DNA from 2 places in the Pseudomonas sp. CC11G genome. Region 1 is predicted to be linked to the other one. Evidence: riboswitches for the same ligand, from Rfam matches in the RefSeq annotation. Region 1 holds a riboswitch; the other holds the start of a gene.
What was found. Region 1 has a riboswitch for cobalamin ahead of cobW (cobalamin biosynthesis protein CobW). Riboswitches for the same ligand answer to the same signal wherever they lie in the genome.
Positions count from the first base shown of each region.

Region 2: another riboswitch for cobalamin. It lies ahead of AC0V2S_RS02185 (TonB-dependent receptor domain-containing protein); the one in region 1 lies ahead of cobW (cobalamin biosynthesis protein CobW).

Region 1 covers NZ_JBWBZC010000004.1:163,956-171,322, forward strand. Annotated here, with positions in the region: gene AC0V2S_RS07055 (GNAT family N-acetyltransferase) at 1-284, opposite strand, end outside; gene AC0V2S_RS07060 (HvfC/BufC N-terminal domain-containing protein) at 362-1,132, opposite strand; gene bufB (MNIO family bufferin maturase) at 1,123-1,983, opposite strand; gene bufA2 (BufA2 family periplasmic bufferin-type metallophore) at 2,033-2,284, opposite strand; gene cobM (precorrin-4 C(11)-methyltransferase) at 2,444-3,199, opposite strand; gene AC0V2S_RS07080 (cobalamin biosynthesis protein) at 3,196-3,609, opposite strand; gene AC0V2S_RS07085 (CbtA family protein) at 3,689-4,405, opposite strand; gene AC0V2S_RS07090 (CbtB domain-containing protein) at 4,418-4,603, opposite strand; cobalamin riboswitch at 4,714-4,867, opposite strand; cobalamin riboswitch at 5,124-5,322, shown strand; gene cobW (cobalamin biosynthesis protein CobW) at 5,436-6,488, shown strand; gene cobN (cobaltochelatase subunit CobN) at 6,655-7,367, shown strand, end outside.
Region 2 covers NZ_JBWBZC010000001.1:448,231-455,597, reverse strand. Annotated here, with positions in the region: gene AC0V2S_RS02200 (alpha/beta fold hydrolase) at 1-590, shown strand, start outside; gene dxs (1-deoxy-D-xylulose-5-phosphate synthase) at 789-2,711, shown strand; partial or broken gene hemN (oxygen-independent coproporphyrinogen III oxidase) at 2,769-4,144, opposite strand; cobalamin riboswitch at 4,294-4,522, shown strand; gene AC0V2S_RS02185 (TonB-dependent receptor domain-containing protein) at 4,618-6,519, shown strand; gene AC0V2S_RS02180 (cobalamin-binding protein) at 6,641-7,367, opposite strand, start outside.

The DNA.
Region 1 (7,367 bases):
GCACTGCGTTGCAGCTCGTAGTAACCAGCAATCGCGCCCTGCTCGTAGGCGACAAAGGTGCGGTGGCTGTCTTGCTCCACCAAGTCGCGCCATTGCTGATCGGTCCACACCAGTTTGTCAGTCCATTCCCACGGGCCGCCCACCAGTTGGTAGAGAAAGCGGTTCAGCGGGAACTGCTTGATGGCACATTCGACAATGCTCAGCGCGGCCGGCATCGGCTTGCCACGAATGGCGTCGCTGCTGTGCATTTCCAGGTAGTACGTGATGTTTTCAACAGCTGCCATAACCGGCCCCTGAGTGGAATTCGGCGCCGAGATTAATCCACCAGCGCGCTCAGGGGCACATCCAGCTGACGGTTTTTTTATCCGTACAGATCGGCACGTTGCAGCAGCCCTTCGCTTAGCCATTGCTTGAGCCAGCCCGCCGCCTGGGGTGCGGCGCCGTCGTCCAGATGAGCAAGGCTCAGGCACAGCTCGGCGAAGGTCCAGCTGTGTTCTGTCATGCCCGCAAAGGCTTCACTTTCGCTCGGACCCATGGTGCGAAATTGCCCCTGCAACTCGTGCCGCCACACCAGGCACAGCATCGGTTCTGACAAGGGTTCGCTGGTCGGCAACGGATCTTCATTTTTGTGCGCGCGCCAGATCGCCAGGCTATTGAACGCCAGCGGCACGCGCTGCACCGTCGGCAGGCATTGCACGCGCAGCTCCGGCCACTCGGCGGGCGGCAGGCTGGCCATTTGCGGCAAGGTGAGGGGCGTGCCGGGCGCCGCATCGAAGGCCAGGGTGAAGGCCCATTCCAGCTGCGCCAGCTCGGCCCAGGCCGGCTCGTGAATAAACGCCGGAAACTGCGCACCCAGCCAGCGCAGGCTGAAATGCTGCGACGGATGCGCCTGCAAGTAAGCCGCCGCCAGCTCGGCAAACACCTCATCCCCCACCAGCGCGAGCACGGCCGGAAAATCGCCGCGCAGGGTTTCCTGCAACCGCGCGCGGTACGCGTTGTGGTAAATCGCTAACCCGGTTTCGGCACTTAGCGTGGCACTGCCCTGCAACGTGCTGAGTAATGCCGGTGCCGGCGTTTCCTGAGCGTCTAGCAGGTACGCCTCCAGGCTCAGCTGCCACTCCCTCAGGCGCATACCGGTTCTCGCATCAAGGCCAGGGTGCCAAGGTTGCGGGCTTGCTCCAGTTCGGCCAGCAAGTCGCTTAGCGGCGGAAAATGATCATCGCGCTCCAGCAAGGTGGCCACCGGCCCCAGGTGCTGCACAGTGCGTTGGTACAGCTGCCACACCGGGTCGCTCACCGGCTGGTCATGGGTGTCGATCACATAGCTGCCGTAATCGCTGTGGCCGGCCAGATGCAACTGGCGGATACGGTCGGGCGGCAAGGCGCGGATAAATTCCCACGGCTCAAAGCCGTGGTTGCGCGAGCTGACGTACACATTGTTGATATCCAGCAGCAGCTCGCAGCCACTGAGCTCGCTCAGGGCCGCCAGAAACTGCCACTCGGTCAATTCATCGGCGGCGGTGCGCACATAGCTGGAGACGTTTTCCAGCACCAGCGGCCGACCCAGCACGTCCTGCACCTGGCGCACCCGGGCGGCCACGTGTTGCAGGCTTTCTTCGCTGTACGGCAACGGCAGTAGATCGTGCAGTTGGTGGGCGCTGCCACGGCTCCAGCACAGGTGATCGGAAATCCACGCCGGGTGAATACGTTGGGCCAGTTGCCGTACCTGCTTGAGGTAGTTCATATCCAACGCGTGCGGGCCGCCAATGGACAGCGACACGCCATGCATCACCATCGGATAACGCTCGGCGATGGCGTCGAGGTAGTGCAGGGCTTTGCCGCCGTCGACCAGGTAATTTTCGGTCAGCACTTCAAACCAATCCACAGCGGGGTTGGTCTGCAGAATTTCGTCGTAATAGGCGGTACGCAGCCCCAGGCCATAGCCCAGAACGGTGCTGCCATTAATGGTTGGGGTGACAGGCATCGTGCGCTCCAGAGCAGCGGGGCAGCCGCGAAGGCCGCCCCGTAAACCCTTATTCCCCGACCTTGCCACCGGCTTTGGTGCAAGCTTCAGAGGTCATGGCCTTGAAGCCCTGGCCTTTGCACGAGCCCTGCCCTTTGCAGGCGTTGCTGGCAGTTTTGCAGTCGTTCTGGCCTTTGCAGCCGTTCACGCCATAGCAATGCACATTGGCGTCTGCAGCGAATACCTGGGTCGACATGCCGGCAAACAGGCCAGCGGCAGCCATCGCGAGGGCGGCACCAGCAGCAGCGGTTTTCATAGTCATGTTGTTCTACCTCGGTGAAGGGTGCCGGCCGTAATAGGCTTATTCAGTCCCGGCATAGAGATAGAGTTAAGACCTATAACGGCGTTACAGCGGCCGGTAAAAATACTTCATTATTTTTTACCGACCGGTGGCCAGCCCTCGCCGTTCGTGGGTTTGCGCTTATTCGCTGGCAGGACGAAACAGGTGCGCGTGACCGGCGCGGTACAGGTTGGAATCGGCAAACGCATCGGCCGCCAGCACCCGCCCGACCACAATCAACGCAGTGCGTTGAAACCCTTTGGCCGCTACGCCGGCTTCGATATCGGCGAGCGTGCCCAGCACCCAATCCTGATCCGGCCAACTGGCGCGGTGCACCACGGCAATCGGGCAGTCGGCGCCGTAGTGCGGCAGCAGTTCCTCGACGATCTTCGCCAGGTGCTGCACGCCGAGGTGGATAGCCATGGTGGTGCCGTGGCGCGCCAGGTCAGCCAGCTCTTCGCCGGCGGGCATTTTCGAGCGGCTGCCGTAGCGGGTCAGAATCACTGTCTGGGCGATACCCGGCAGGGTCAGTTCGCTTTCCAGCAGCGCCGCGCAGGCGGCCGTAGCGGTAACACCGGGGATGATTTCGAAGGGGATATTCAGCCGGCGCAAATGGCGAATCTGCTCGCCGATGGCGCCGTATAACGACGGGTCGCCGGAGTGCACGCGGGCCACGTCCTGGCCGTTGGTATGCGCGGTTTCGATCAGGCCGATGATCTCGTCCAGGTGCAGCTCGGCGGTGTTTACCACGGTCTCGGCGTTATGCCCTTCCAGCACCGCTTCGGGCACCAAAGAACCGGCATACAGCAGCACCGGGCAGCTGCGAATCAGGCGTTGACCCTTCACTGTGACCAGCTCCGGATCGCCGGGGCCGGCGCCAATAAAATAGACCGTCATGCGTGTTCCTCTACCCCTGCCAGGGCCACGCTGGCCTGGGCACTGCTGTGTTTGCCGATACGCAGGTTGGCCCGGCGTCCGCTGACCGCTTCCACTTGAGCCAACGCGCAGGCTTCGGCGACGCTGGCTGTGCCGATGGCGCGCTGGGCGATCTCCGACACGTGACCAACTCGATCTTCCACGGCCTGCAATTGCGCCGGCGTAAAAAAGGCCAGCGGCAGGTTCAGTTGCGCCGCCAATGCCAACAACCCCGCTTCGTTGCGCTTGTGCTCCACGCTGGCCAAGCCGCTGAGGTCGGCCAGGCTCAAGCCATTGGCCGCCAGCGTCTGCTCCAGCAACTGACGCAACTGCGCCGCATCGCACCCTGCGCGACAGCCAATTCCAGCAATAAAGGGCGGCACAATCGGCACAAGAAAAACGCCTGCAAGAATTAAGAAAAAACCCGCTGGGGGCATGCCCACCAGCGGGTTTGTGCGCAGCAGCGGCGAATTAAACCGCGTTGCTGCCGGCGAAGCGACGGTACAGCCACGCGCTCAGCAGGCCCAGGGCCGACCAGAACAGCGCGTTGGTGATTAACGAAGCCCAGATGAACTGATGCTCCAGTGCTTCCGGCGCCAGGCTCGAATGCACTTCAGGCTGTGGTGCGCCGATCACATGGGGAACCACCAGCAACACGGCACCCACAACCTTCACCGCCCAGTGACGGGCAAACACCAGCAAGGCCAGGCCGACCGCAGTGCCGGTCGCGGTGCCAATCCACCAGTACTGACGCAGCTGCAAATCGGCAGCGGCGGTACCCGGCAGTTCCGGCGGCAAGCCCAGCGATGGCGCCAGGCAGAACGTGGCGAAACCGGCCAGGCCCCAGAACAGGCCATCACGGGTACGACCCGGCGCACGCAAGGTGTAGAGGCCAGCCAGCATCAGGGCGAAACCGACAGCGACCACCAGGTTGCCGCCAGTGGTGGACAGCACGCGCTGCCAGCCATCTTGCGGCGACCAGGCTTCGCTGCTGTGTTCATGCTCGTGTGCTGCGGCGCCAGCGTCATGGCTGTGTTCGGTAACCACTTGCTCGGTAGCGGGCTCGGCGTTCTCGAAGGTTTCACCCTGGAGAATCAGCGGGGCAACCCAGAAGCTTTGCAGCAAAGTGAGGAACAGGGCGCCCAGCAGGCCGGTAAAGCCGGCGGTCTGCGCAATACGCTTAATCATGACGGCTACCCCTTAGTGGCACGGAAACGCGGCACTGTGACGGGTATCGTGGGCTGCGTTGTGCACCGCCTCGATATGCGAAAAGCCGGCGAAATACACCAGCAAGGCGCCCAGCAAGCCGGCGCCAATCGCCAGAACCAGGCGTTGGGATAGCGAGGCGCTGGCCTCGGCAGAATGTGTAAGGGTGCTACTGGACATGACCGTTCCCTCTGAACTGGAAATGAAAACGTAGCAGAAGGGAACGCACGAGGAGCCGAATGCGCGCGCATTCAGACTTCCGGCTTGCGCCCGCCCACCGCGGGTTTTGCCTACTGGTATGAATTCAGGCCGGTCTCCGGGCTCGCGCTGTAAACAGCGCCTACCGTTGCGGGGGCAGCGTCGGACTAACCACAAAAGGGCGCACCGACTTCCCGTTTCACCTTGCGCACGACGACGCAAGACACCTGAAACAGCGCGCAAGGACACCATTTTCAACGGCAAAGGTCAACGGTGGACTCTTGCTGCCTACCGCCATCTACGCTTATCCGTAAATCTGGATCCCCGCCTGCGCGGGGATGACGGTGATAGCTGCAAAAAACTCCGTCGCCCCCGCGAAGGCGGGGGCCCAGACTGGCTCGCCGGGCGGGATTCTTTTGCAAGAATCTGAACTGCGTACCGACTCATCAGAATGACGGGGGCCTTGATAGGTGCCGAATTTGACCCACACCCCATCACTGCGTAGCCTTGCTCGCTTCGAGGTTCTCCACGCCGTTCAGGTGTGGAGCTAAGAGGGAACGCGGTCTAGCCGCGGCTGCCCCCGCAACTGTGAACAACCTGCTTTCTTCCAATGCCACTGCACCTGCGGGAAGGCGAAGAAAGCGGCCCGGACAACGGGCCAGGTTGAAAGCCAGGAGACCTGCCTCGTAAAGCATTCACGACAACCGGGCGGGGTGATCCGGTAGCGAACGCCTGCTGCGTGCACCCTGCTCGCCGCCGTCCTCGCCGCTGCCCGCCGATCCGATTTCGCTCGCATCACACAGGGCTGCAACCGATGAAAAGCTTGGCCAAACTTCCCGTCACCATCGTTACCGGCTTCCTTGGCGCCGGCAAAACCACCCTGCTGCGTCATATGCTCGACAACGCCGAAGGCCGCCGCATCGCGGTAATCGTCAACGAGTTCGGCGAGCTGGGCATCGACGGCGAAATCCTCAAGCAATGCTCCATCGGCTGCACCGAAGAAGAAGCCAACGGCCGCGTGTATGAGCTGGCCAACGGCTGCCTGTGCTGCACCGTGCAGGAGGAGTTTTTCCCGGTGATGCGCGAGCTGGTGGCGCGCCGTGGCGACCTCGACCAGATCCTCATCGAAACCTCCGGCCTGGCCCTGCCCAAGCCGCTGGTGCAAGCCTTCAACTGGCCGGAAATCCGCAACGCCTGCACCGTGGACGCAGTGATCACCGTGGTCGACAGCCCAGCCGTGGCCGCCGGCACCTTCGCCGCTTTCCCCGACCAGGTGGACGCCCAGCGCCGCGAAGACCCGAACCTGGATCACGAATCGCCGCTGCACGAGCTGTTCGCCGACCAACTGGCCAGCGCCGATCTCGTCATCCTCAATAAAGCCGACCTGCTCAGCCCCGAAGCCCTGGCCGCCGTGCGCGCCGAAGTGGCCGAAGAGCTGCCGCCAGCGGTCAAAGTGATCGAAGCGCGCAGCGGCGTGCTGCCGCTCTCCGTGCTGCTGGGCCTGAACTCGGAAACCGAGCTGCACATCGACAGCCGCAAAACCCACCACGACCTGGAAGACCACGAAGAGCACGACCACGACGAGTTCGACTCCTTCTCCTTCGAGCTGCCGGAAGTGGAAGAAGCCCAACTGCTGGCCGCCCTCAATGGCCTGGTCGAGCGCCATGGCGTGCTGCGCATCAAGGGCTTTGCTGCCATTCCGAACAAGCCGATGCGCCTGCTGATTCAGGGCGTGGGCAAGCGCTTCGACAAACACTTCGACCGCGCCTGGCGCAGCGACGAAGTGCGCGCCAGTCATTTGGTGATCATTGGCCAGGAGCTGGATCAGGCGGTGATTAGCAACGAACTGCGTACGGCGTTGGTGTGACGGTCACGCTCTTTGCTTTTGCCCCCTCTCCCGCTTGCGGGAGAGGGCTGGGGAGAGGGCCGCTTTTCTTCGCCGCTCATTACGGCGCTAAAGATCAAATGCCCCTCTCCCTCGGTCCCTCTCCCGCAAGCGGGCGAGGGATGCAAAACGCGGCGGGCTATTAACCATGCACTTACTCCGCACCCAACCCGGTGGTTTCGTTCCCGCTGATGGCATCGCCCATCTGGCGCAAACCCCTGCGGATGTTGTGATTCTGTGCACCGGCGACTCGCACCTATCCTTGCTCGCCGCCGCCGCACAAACCCTGCCCGACCACTACCCCACCCTGCGCCTGGCAAGCCCCGCGCAATTGCAGAACCACGCCTCGGTCGACCTGTACGTCGAGGAAGTGCTGCAACACGCCAAGGTGATTCTGGTGTCGGTGCACGGCGGCCTGAGTTATTGGCGCTATGGCATCGAGCGTCTGGTGGAGTTGGCCGAGCGCGGCGCGCAGCTGATTCTGGTACCCGGCGACGACAGCCCGGACCCGGAGCTCACCGCCTTGGGCACCGTCAGCGCCGAACAAGCCGACCGCCTCTGGCAGTACCTGCGCCAGGGTGGTGTGGATAACGCCCGGCAGCTATTCCATTACCTGGCCAGCACCTGGCTTGACGGTGAGTACGCCTGGGTCGAACCCAAGCCGTTGCCCCGCGTCGGCGTGTATCACCCGACTGTGGTCAACGCCGGCCTGGCCGACTGGCAGGCTGCCTGGCAACCCGGCCAACCGGTCGTGGGCATGCTGTTCTACCGCACCCATGTGCAGTCGGCGAACACCGCGTTTATCCACAGCTTCTGCGAGTGCCTCAGCGCCCAAGGCCTGAACCCGCTGCCCATCGCCGT
Region 2 (7,367 bases), on a different contig from region 1:
TGTTGGGCGCGATGTCCGTGCCCTTTGGCGGGCGACCCAAGCGCCCGGCCATCGACATCATGCGCGAGGCCAATGCGGGGCGGTTCAACTACATCGTGTATTTCCAGGAACCGGGAGTTGCCGAGGCGGAGTTGAATGCCGACATCGAGCGCAGCATGCGGCTGTTGATTGGCGGCAACGCCGACATATTCCTTCATCCAAAACCGGCGGATGCCCAGTTTCTCGAAGGGCTGGAGGTGCCGGCGACGTTTCCGGACTGGTGCAACGAACAGGACTTTGCCGTGTACCTGAGCACGCTGAACAAGCATGGGTTTCATGGCCCGCTGAATTGGTACCGCAATTTCCGGCAGAACTGGGAGACCACCGAGTTTCTCGCCGGGCGGCAGGTGCTGCAGCCGACGTTGTTCTTGCTCGGTGAGGAGGACCCGGTGGGCAAGCTGGAGGCGTATACGGTCAAGAAGATGGCGGAGTTGGTGCCGCAGCTGGAGTCGCATGTGCTGAGCGATTGTGGGCACTGGATTCAGAATGAGCAGGCCGGGCGGGTTAACGAGCTTTTGCTGGAGTTCCTGGCGCGGCACTACCCCACGTAGGAGCGACCTTGGTCGCGAACCCTGGAAAAGGTATTCGCGGCCGTCGTTTGCAGGGTTCGCCAGCACGCTGGCGCGCACAGAAACCCGCACAAACCCTCCGGACATCGGTATTTGCCAGGGTGCGTCACGCGCACCCTACGAAAAGCCCTACTTCATCAGGTAAACTGCGCCATCTTTTATACCTATAACGATTGCCTGATGCCCACGACGTTTCACGAGTTCCCCCGCGAACGCCCCGCTACGCCGCTGCTCGACCGTGCAGAGACGCCTGTTGGTCTGCGTCGTCTGGGCGAGGCCGAGCTGGAAATCCTCGCTGACGAGCTGCGACAGGAGTTGCTCTACACCGTTGGCAAGACCGGCGGGCACTTCGGTGCCGGCCTGGGTGTCATCGAGCTGACCATCGCGCTGCATTACGTCTTCGACACGCCCGATGACCGTCTGGTGTGGGATGTGGGCCATCAGGCTTACCCGCACAAGATCCTCACCGGCCGCCGCGAGCTGATGCACACGTTGCGCCAGAAAGACGGCATCGCCGCCTTCCCGCGCCGCAGCGAAAGTGAGTACGACACCTTTGGCGTCGGCCACTCCAGCACCTCCATTAGCGCCGCGCTGGGCATGGCGATTGCCGCTCAGTTGCAGGGCAGCAAGCGCAAATCGGTTGCCGTGATCGGTGACGGCGCGCTGACCGCCGGCATGGCCTTCGAGGCGTTGAACCACGCCTCCGACGTCAAGGCCAATATGCTCGTGGTGCTGAACGACAACGACATGTCGATTTCGAAAAACGTCGGCGGCCTGTCCAATCACCTGGCCAAGATTCTCTCCAGCCGCACCTACGCCAATATGCGCGAGGGCAGCAAAAAAGTGCTGTCGCGCCTGCCGGGCGCCTGGGAAATTGCACGCAAGACTGAAGAACACGCCAAAGGCATGCTGGTCTCCGGCACCTTGTTCGAGGAGCTGGGCTGGAACTATATCGGCCCCATCGACGGCCACGACCTTCCGACACTGATCACCACCCTGCGCAATATGCGCGAGCTGGAAGGCCCGCAGTTTCTGCACGTGATCACCAAGAAAGGCAAAGGCTTCGCCCCGGCCGAGCTGGACCCTATTGGTTACCACGCCATCACCAAGCTGGAGCCGGTGAACGCCCCGGCGGTGCCGAAGAAGCCCAGCGGGCCGAAGTATTCGGCGGTATTTGGCCAGTGGCTGTGCGACATGGCCGACGCCGATAAACGCCTGATGGGCATAACGCCGGCGATGAAAGAAGGCTCCGATCTGGTGGCCTTCAGCGAACGCTTCCCGCAGCGTTATTTCGACGTGGCGATTGCCGAGCAACACGCGGTCACCCTCGCCGCCGGTATGGCCTGCGAAGGCGCCAAGCCGGTGGTGGCGATCTACTCCACCTTCCTGCAACGCGGTTACGACCAACTGATTCACGACGTGGCCGTGCAGCACCTCGACGTGCTGTTCGCCATCGACCGCGCCGGCCTGGTGGGTGAAGACGGCCCGACCCACGCCGGCAGTTTCGATTTGTCGTACCTGCGCTGCATTCCCGGCATCGTGGTGATGACGCCGAGCGACGAAAACGAACTGCGCCGCATGCTGACCACCGGCTACCTGTTCAATGGCCCGGCGGCCGTGCGCTACCCGCGCGGTTCCGGCCCGAACGCGGAAATCGACGAGGCGTTGGTGCCGCTCGAAATCGGTAAAGGCGTGGTGCGCCGCAAAGGCAAAGGCGTGGCCATGCTGGTGTTCGGCGTGCAATTGACCGACGCCCTGCTGGTGGCCGAGAAGCTGGATGCCACGGTGGTGGACATGCGCTTCGTCAAACCGTTGGACGAAGCCTTGGTGCGCCAGATGGCGGCCGAGCATGAGCTGCTGGTGACCATCGAGGAAAACGCGATCATGGGCGGCGCCGGCGCTGCCGTCAGCGAGTTCCTGGCCCGCGAGAACCTGCTCAAGCCAGTGCTGCATCTGGGCTTGCCGGATGTGTACGTCGAACACGCCAAACCGGCAACCATGCTCGCCGAGTGCGGGCTGGATGCGGCGGGTATCGAAGCGGCGATCAACACGCGACTGGCCTTGTTAGCGCCAGTCGATCTGGCGCCGAAGGTCAGCGCCTAAGCAGTAGCTTTAAACAAAAAGGCCGGTCATTTGACCGGCCTTTTTGTTTCCGCTGGGTTAAATCACCCGCGAAAACCGCTGACTGTTCTGCTCACTCAAGTAGTGGTCGAACAGCATGCACACCGAGCGCACCAACAAGCGCCCAGCCGGCAGCACCTCAATGCCTTTGTCGCTCAGGCTGATCAGCCCGTCGCGGGCGAACTGCTGCAACTGTGGCCAGACCTCAGAGAAATAGCCGCGAAACTCGATATTGAACGCGCTCTCGATCAAGCTGAAATCCAGCTTGAAGGCACAGATGATGTGCTGAATCACGGCCCGGCGAATGCGGTCGTCCTCGTTGCACAACAACCCGCGCTCCACGGCTGAACGGCCTTCGTCGATGGCGGCGATATAGCGCGGCAGGTCGCTGCTGTTCTGGCAGTACAAATCACCCAACTGACTGATCGCCGAAACCCCGAGCCCCACCAGGTCGCAGTGGCCATGGGTGGTGTAACCCTGGAAGTTGCGCCCGCATCTTCCTGGGCCACCGCCAGTTCATCGTCGGGCAGTGCGAAGTGGTCCATGCCGATATACACGTAACCGGCGTCGGTCAGTTGTTCGATGCTGCGCTGGAGCATTTCCAGCTTGGCCGCCGGGCTTGGCAGGTCGTCGGCACTGATGCGGCGCTGCGGCATAAAGCGCTCCGGCAGATGGGCGTAGTTGAACAGCGAAAGGCGATCGGGCTGCAGCTCGATGACTTTTTCTACGGTGGCGGCAAAGCGGTCGGGCGTCTGCTTGGGCAGGCCGTAGATGAGGTCGATGTTTACCGAGCGAAATTGCAGGGTCCAGGCGGCTTCGACGATGGCGCGGGTTTGCTCGAAGCTTTGCAGGCGATTGACCGCTTGTTGCACCTGCGGGTCGAGGTCTTGAACGCCAAGGCTGACCCGGTTGAAACCCAGTTCACGCAGCAGGCCCATGGTCGCCCAGTCGGCTTCGCGTGGGTCGATCTCGATGCCGTAGTCGCCGCTGTCGCCTTCCAGCAGGGTGAAGTTTTCCCGCAGGTGGCGCATCAGTTCGCGCAGTTCGGTGTGGCCGAGAAACGTCGGCGTGCCGCCGCCGAAATGCAGTTGCTCGACCACTTGGCGGCGGTCGAGCTGGCTGGCGATGCGGCTGATTTCTTCATGCAGGCGTTGCAGGTAGGGCACCGCGCGGCCGCGGTCTTTGGTGATGACCTTGTTGCAGCCGCAGTAGTAGCAAATGTTCGCGCAGAACGGCACATGCACATACACCGACAGCGGCCGCAGCGCTTTGCGGCTTTCGGCCAGGGCGTGTACCAGCGCGTTGCCGGCGACGTGGTCGCTGAACTGCAAGGCGGTGGGGTAAGAGGTGTAGCGCGGACCGGGGCGGTCGTAGCGGCGAATGAGGTCGGCATCCCAGTGAATGGCTTCGAGCATGGCGGCGGTCCGTGAGGAGCAGGGGCGGCCAGAATAGGGAGCTGCGACAAAGCGGATCTTGACTTGACGCAACTCGACGGAAATTCCCTACACCGTTCCTCGCCTGCTGCCTCTGCCCTTGACCCACCTCCCCGCCCCCGTTAGGGTGCGCGGCGTTTATCCAAACAGGTGCGCCCGGCTTGCAAGAGCCCGGCGTTAAACGGGAAGCCGGTGCGCTCACACGAGCCATGCCGGCGCTGCCCCCGCAACGGTAATCGACCGCAGCCTGGCTGCATGCCCGATCGACACACCACTGGGTTTACCTGGGAAGGTGATCGCGGCAGGAAAGTTCGTCTTTCAGTTGAGAGCCCGGAGACCGGCCTGTGCGGAATCGACTGGTGTTGCGGAGGGCAGCACCATCAAGCACAGGCGTGCTTTCAAGCGCCGTGCTTGCCTATGCCCTCCTCAAAATTTTTCTTTTGAGGATTCACCCCATGAAGCACTTGCACCTCGCCCTGCCGGCCCTGCTCCTGCCGCTACTGGCCCACGCGCAAAGCAGCGACGACTCGCTAAAACTGCCCGAGCTGGTCATCACTTCCGGTCGTATTGCCGAACCAATTAACCAAGCCACAGCGGCTGCCACGGTATTTACCCGCGCCGATATCGAGCGCCTGCAACCCAGTTCCATCACCGACCTGCTCACCCGCGTGCCGGGCGTACAGCTGGTGCAGAACGGCGGGCGCGGCAGCAACACCTCGCTGTTTATCCGTGGCAGCAGCAACACGCAGAGCCTGATTCTGGTGGACGGCCAGCGCATCGGCTCGGCTTCCGATGGCGGCGCCAGCTTGCAGTATTTGAGCCTCGACCAGATCGAGCGCATTGAAGTGGTACGCGGCTCGCGCTCGGCCTTGTATGGCAGCGATGCCATTGGCGGCGTGGTGCAGATTTTCACCCGACGCGGCGACAGCGGTCTGCACCCGAGCCTGGCGGTCAGCGCCGGCAGCAACCAGAGCTTCAAACGCAGCCTGGGTTTGAGTGGTGGCGATGAACAGACGCGCTTCAGCCTCAATGGCAGCCTGGACGAAACGGCTGGCGTCGACCGCACCGGCCCGTCCTACGACTCAGACCAAGACCACGATGCCTACCGCAACAAAGCGCTGAGCTTCAATCTCAGCCATCAGTTCAGCGAGCAAGTGGAAGCCGGCATGAGCGTGCTGGACCAGCGCGGCCGCAACGAGTACGACAACCCGTTCGGCCGCTTCGACATGAGCACGTACCTGAGTTATCCACAGCAGCCGTACACCGACTTCACCCTGAGCAGCGCCAGCACGTTTATCGATGCGCAGCTCAACGACGTGTGGAACAGCCGCCTGGAAGTCGGCCATAGCGAAAGCCGGCAAAAGAATGAAGACAAGCTCAGCGACGAAGTGGGCGTATTCAACACCTACCGCGACGCCGCCAACTGGCTCAACACCCTGCAACTGACCGAGCAGAACAGCCTGCTGCTGGGCGTCGACTGGTACGAAGACGAGCTGCACAGCAGCACCGAATACGACCAGCAAACCCGCTGGAACCAGGCGGCTTTTGTGCAGCATCGTTTCCAAGGCGACTGGTTCTCCACCGAACTGGGCCTGCGCCACGACAAGAACGAGCAGTTTGGCAGCGAGAACACCTGGAACGGCGCCCTCACAGTGCCTGTGGGCGACGCGTTGTCGGTGATTGCCTCCTATAGCGAAGGCTTCCGCGCTCCGGCGTTCAACGAGCTGTACTGGCCGGACGACGGCCAGGGCTATATCGGCAACCCCGACCTGTCACCGGAGCACTCGAAGAACTACGAGCTGCAAGTACGCGGCGAGCACCTGGACACCCGCTGGAGCCTGGCCGCGTACCGTAACGAGGTGCGCGACCTGATCAGCACCACGCTCTACGACCCGGCGACCTACACCTACCGCACGGTGAACCTGAACAAGGCACGCCTGCAGGGGATCGAGCTGAGTCTGGAACGTGAGGTATTCGGTTGGCAGGCCTCGGCTGGCGCCAACTGGCTGGACGCCCGCGACCGCGAAACCGGCCACGCCCTACCGCGCCGCGCCAAACGCACCTTGAACCTGAATATCGACCGCACCTTCGGCAAGCTGGGTTTGGGTGCCAACTGGCAGGCGGTGAGTAGCAGCTACAACGATGTCGGCAATACCCAGGAATTGGCCGGATATGGCCTGCTGGGCGTGCGTAGCAGCTGGCAGGCGAGCAGCGAGCTGAAGCTGGAATTCAAGGTGGATAACCTGCTGGACAAAGACTACAGCCGCGCGCTGTACAGCCATGATGGCGAGAACTATGGGTATCGCGAGGAAGGGCGGGCGGCGACGATTGGGTTTGTCTGGACGCCGGCGATTTAATCCATTCCCTCGTCATTCCCGCGTAGGCGGGAATCCAGACTTGGGCAAGCGGCCCCGTACTCCTGCTGCATTCTGGGTCCCCGCCTGCGCGGGGACGACGGTGGTGGTTTTGTTTGAGGGGTTAACGCATCGGCGCCAGCGCGGCACACAACCGCTCGGTCGCATCCAGCATCTGCAAACTGGGCCGCTCAATGCCTTTATCCGGCACCACCAGCAATTGCTGACGGTGCACGGCCTTGAGTTGCGGCCAACGGGCCCAGCTATCCAGTTGCGCCTGATCGCCACCCACGATCACATGCGGGTTGCGCTGCAGCACCGCTTCAATGCTCACCTGCGGCGCCGGCAGGCTCAGGTCGGCAAACACGTTCTTCGCCCCGCACACGCTCAGCGCATCGCTGATGATCTGCCCACCGCCCACGGTGTACAGGGGCGAATTCCAGATCTGGTAGAACACCGGCAGCGGTTTGCGGCGCTGAAACCGTTGCTTGAGCGATGCCAAGTGTTCGCGAAATTCGTCGGCGCGCTCACGTCCCTGCTGCGCCCGCCCTACTCGCGCACCGATGGCGGAAAATTGCTCGGCCAACTGGTCCAGGCTTTGGGGCTGTGCTTCATAGAGTGGAATGCCAAAACCGATCAGTTGCTGGCGTTGCGCCGCGCTGATGCTGTCGGGCCAGAGCAATAGAAGGTCGGGCTTGAGCGCCAGCAGGCTTTCCATTTCCAGCTGCTCGTAGCGCCCCACCGAAGGCAGATTCGCCAAGGCCGGCGGCCGCTCGCCGCCGTCGAGCACACCGACCAATAAATCGGCGGCGCCTAACTCCAACATGATTTCACTGAGCGACGGTGCCAGC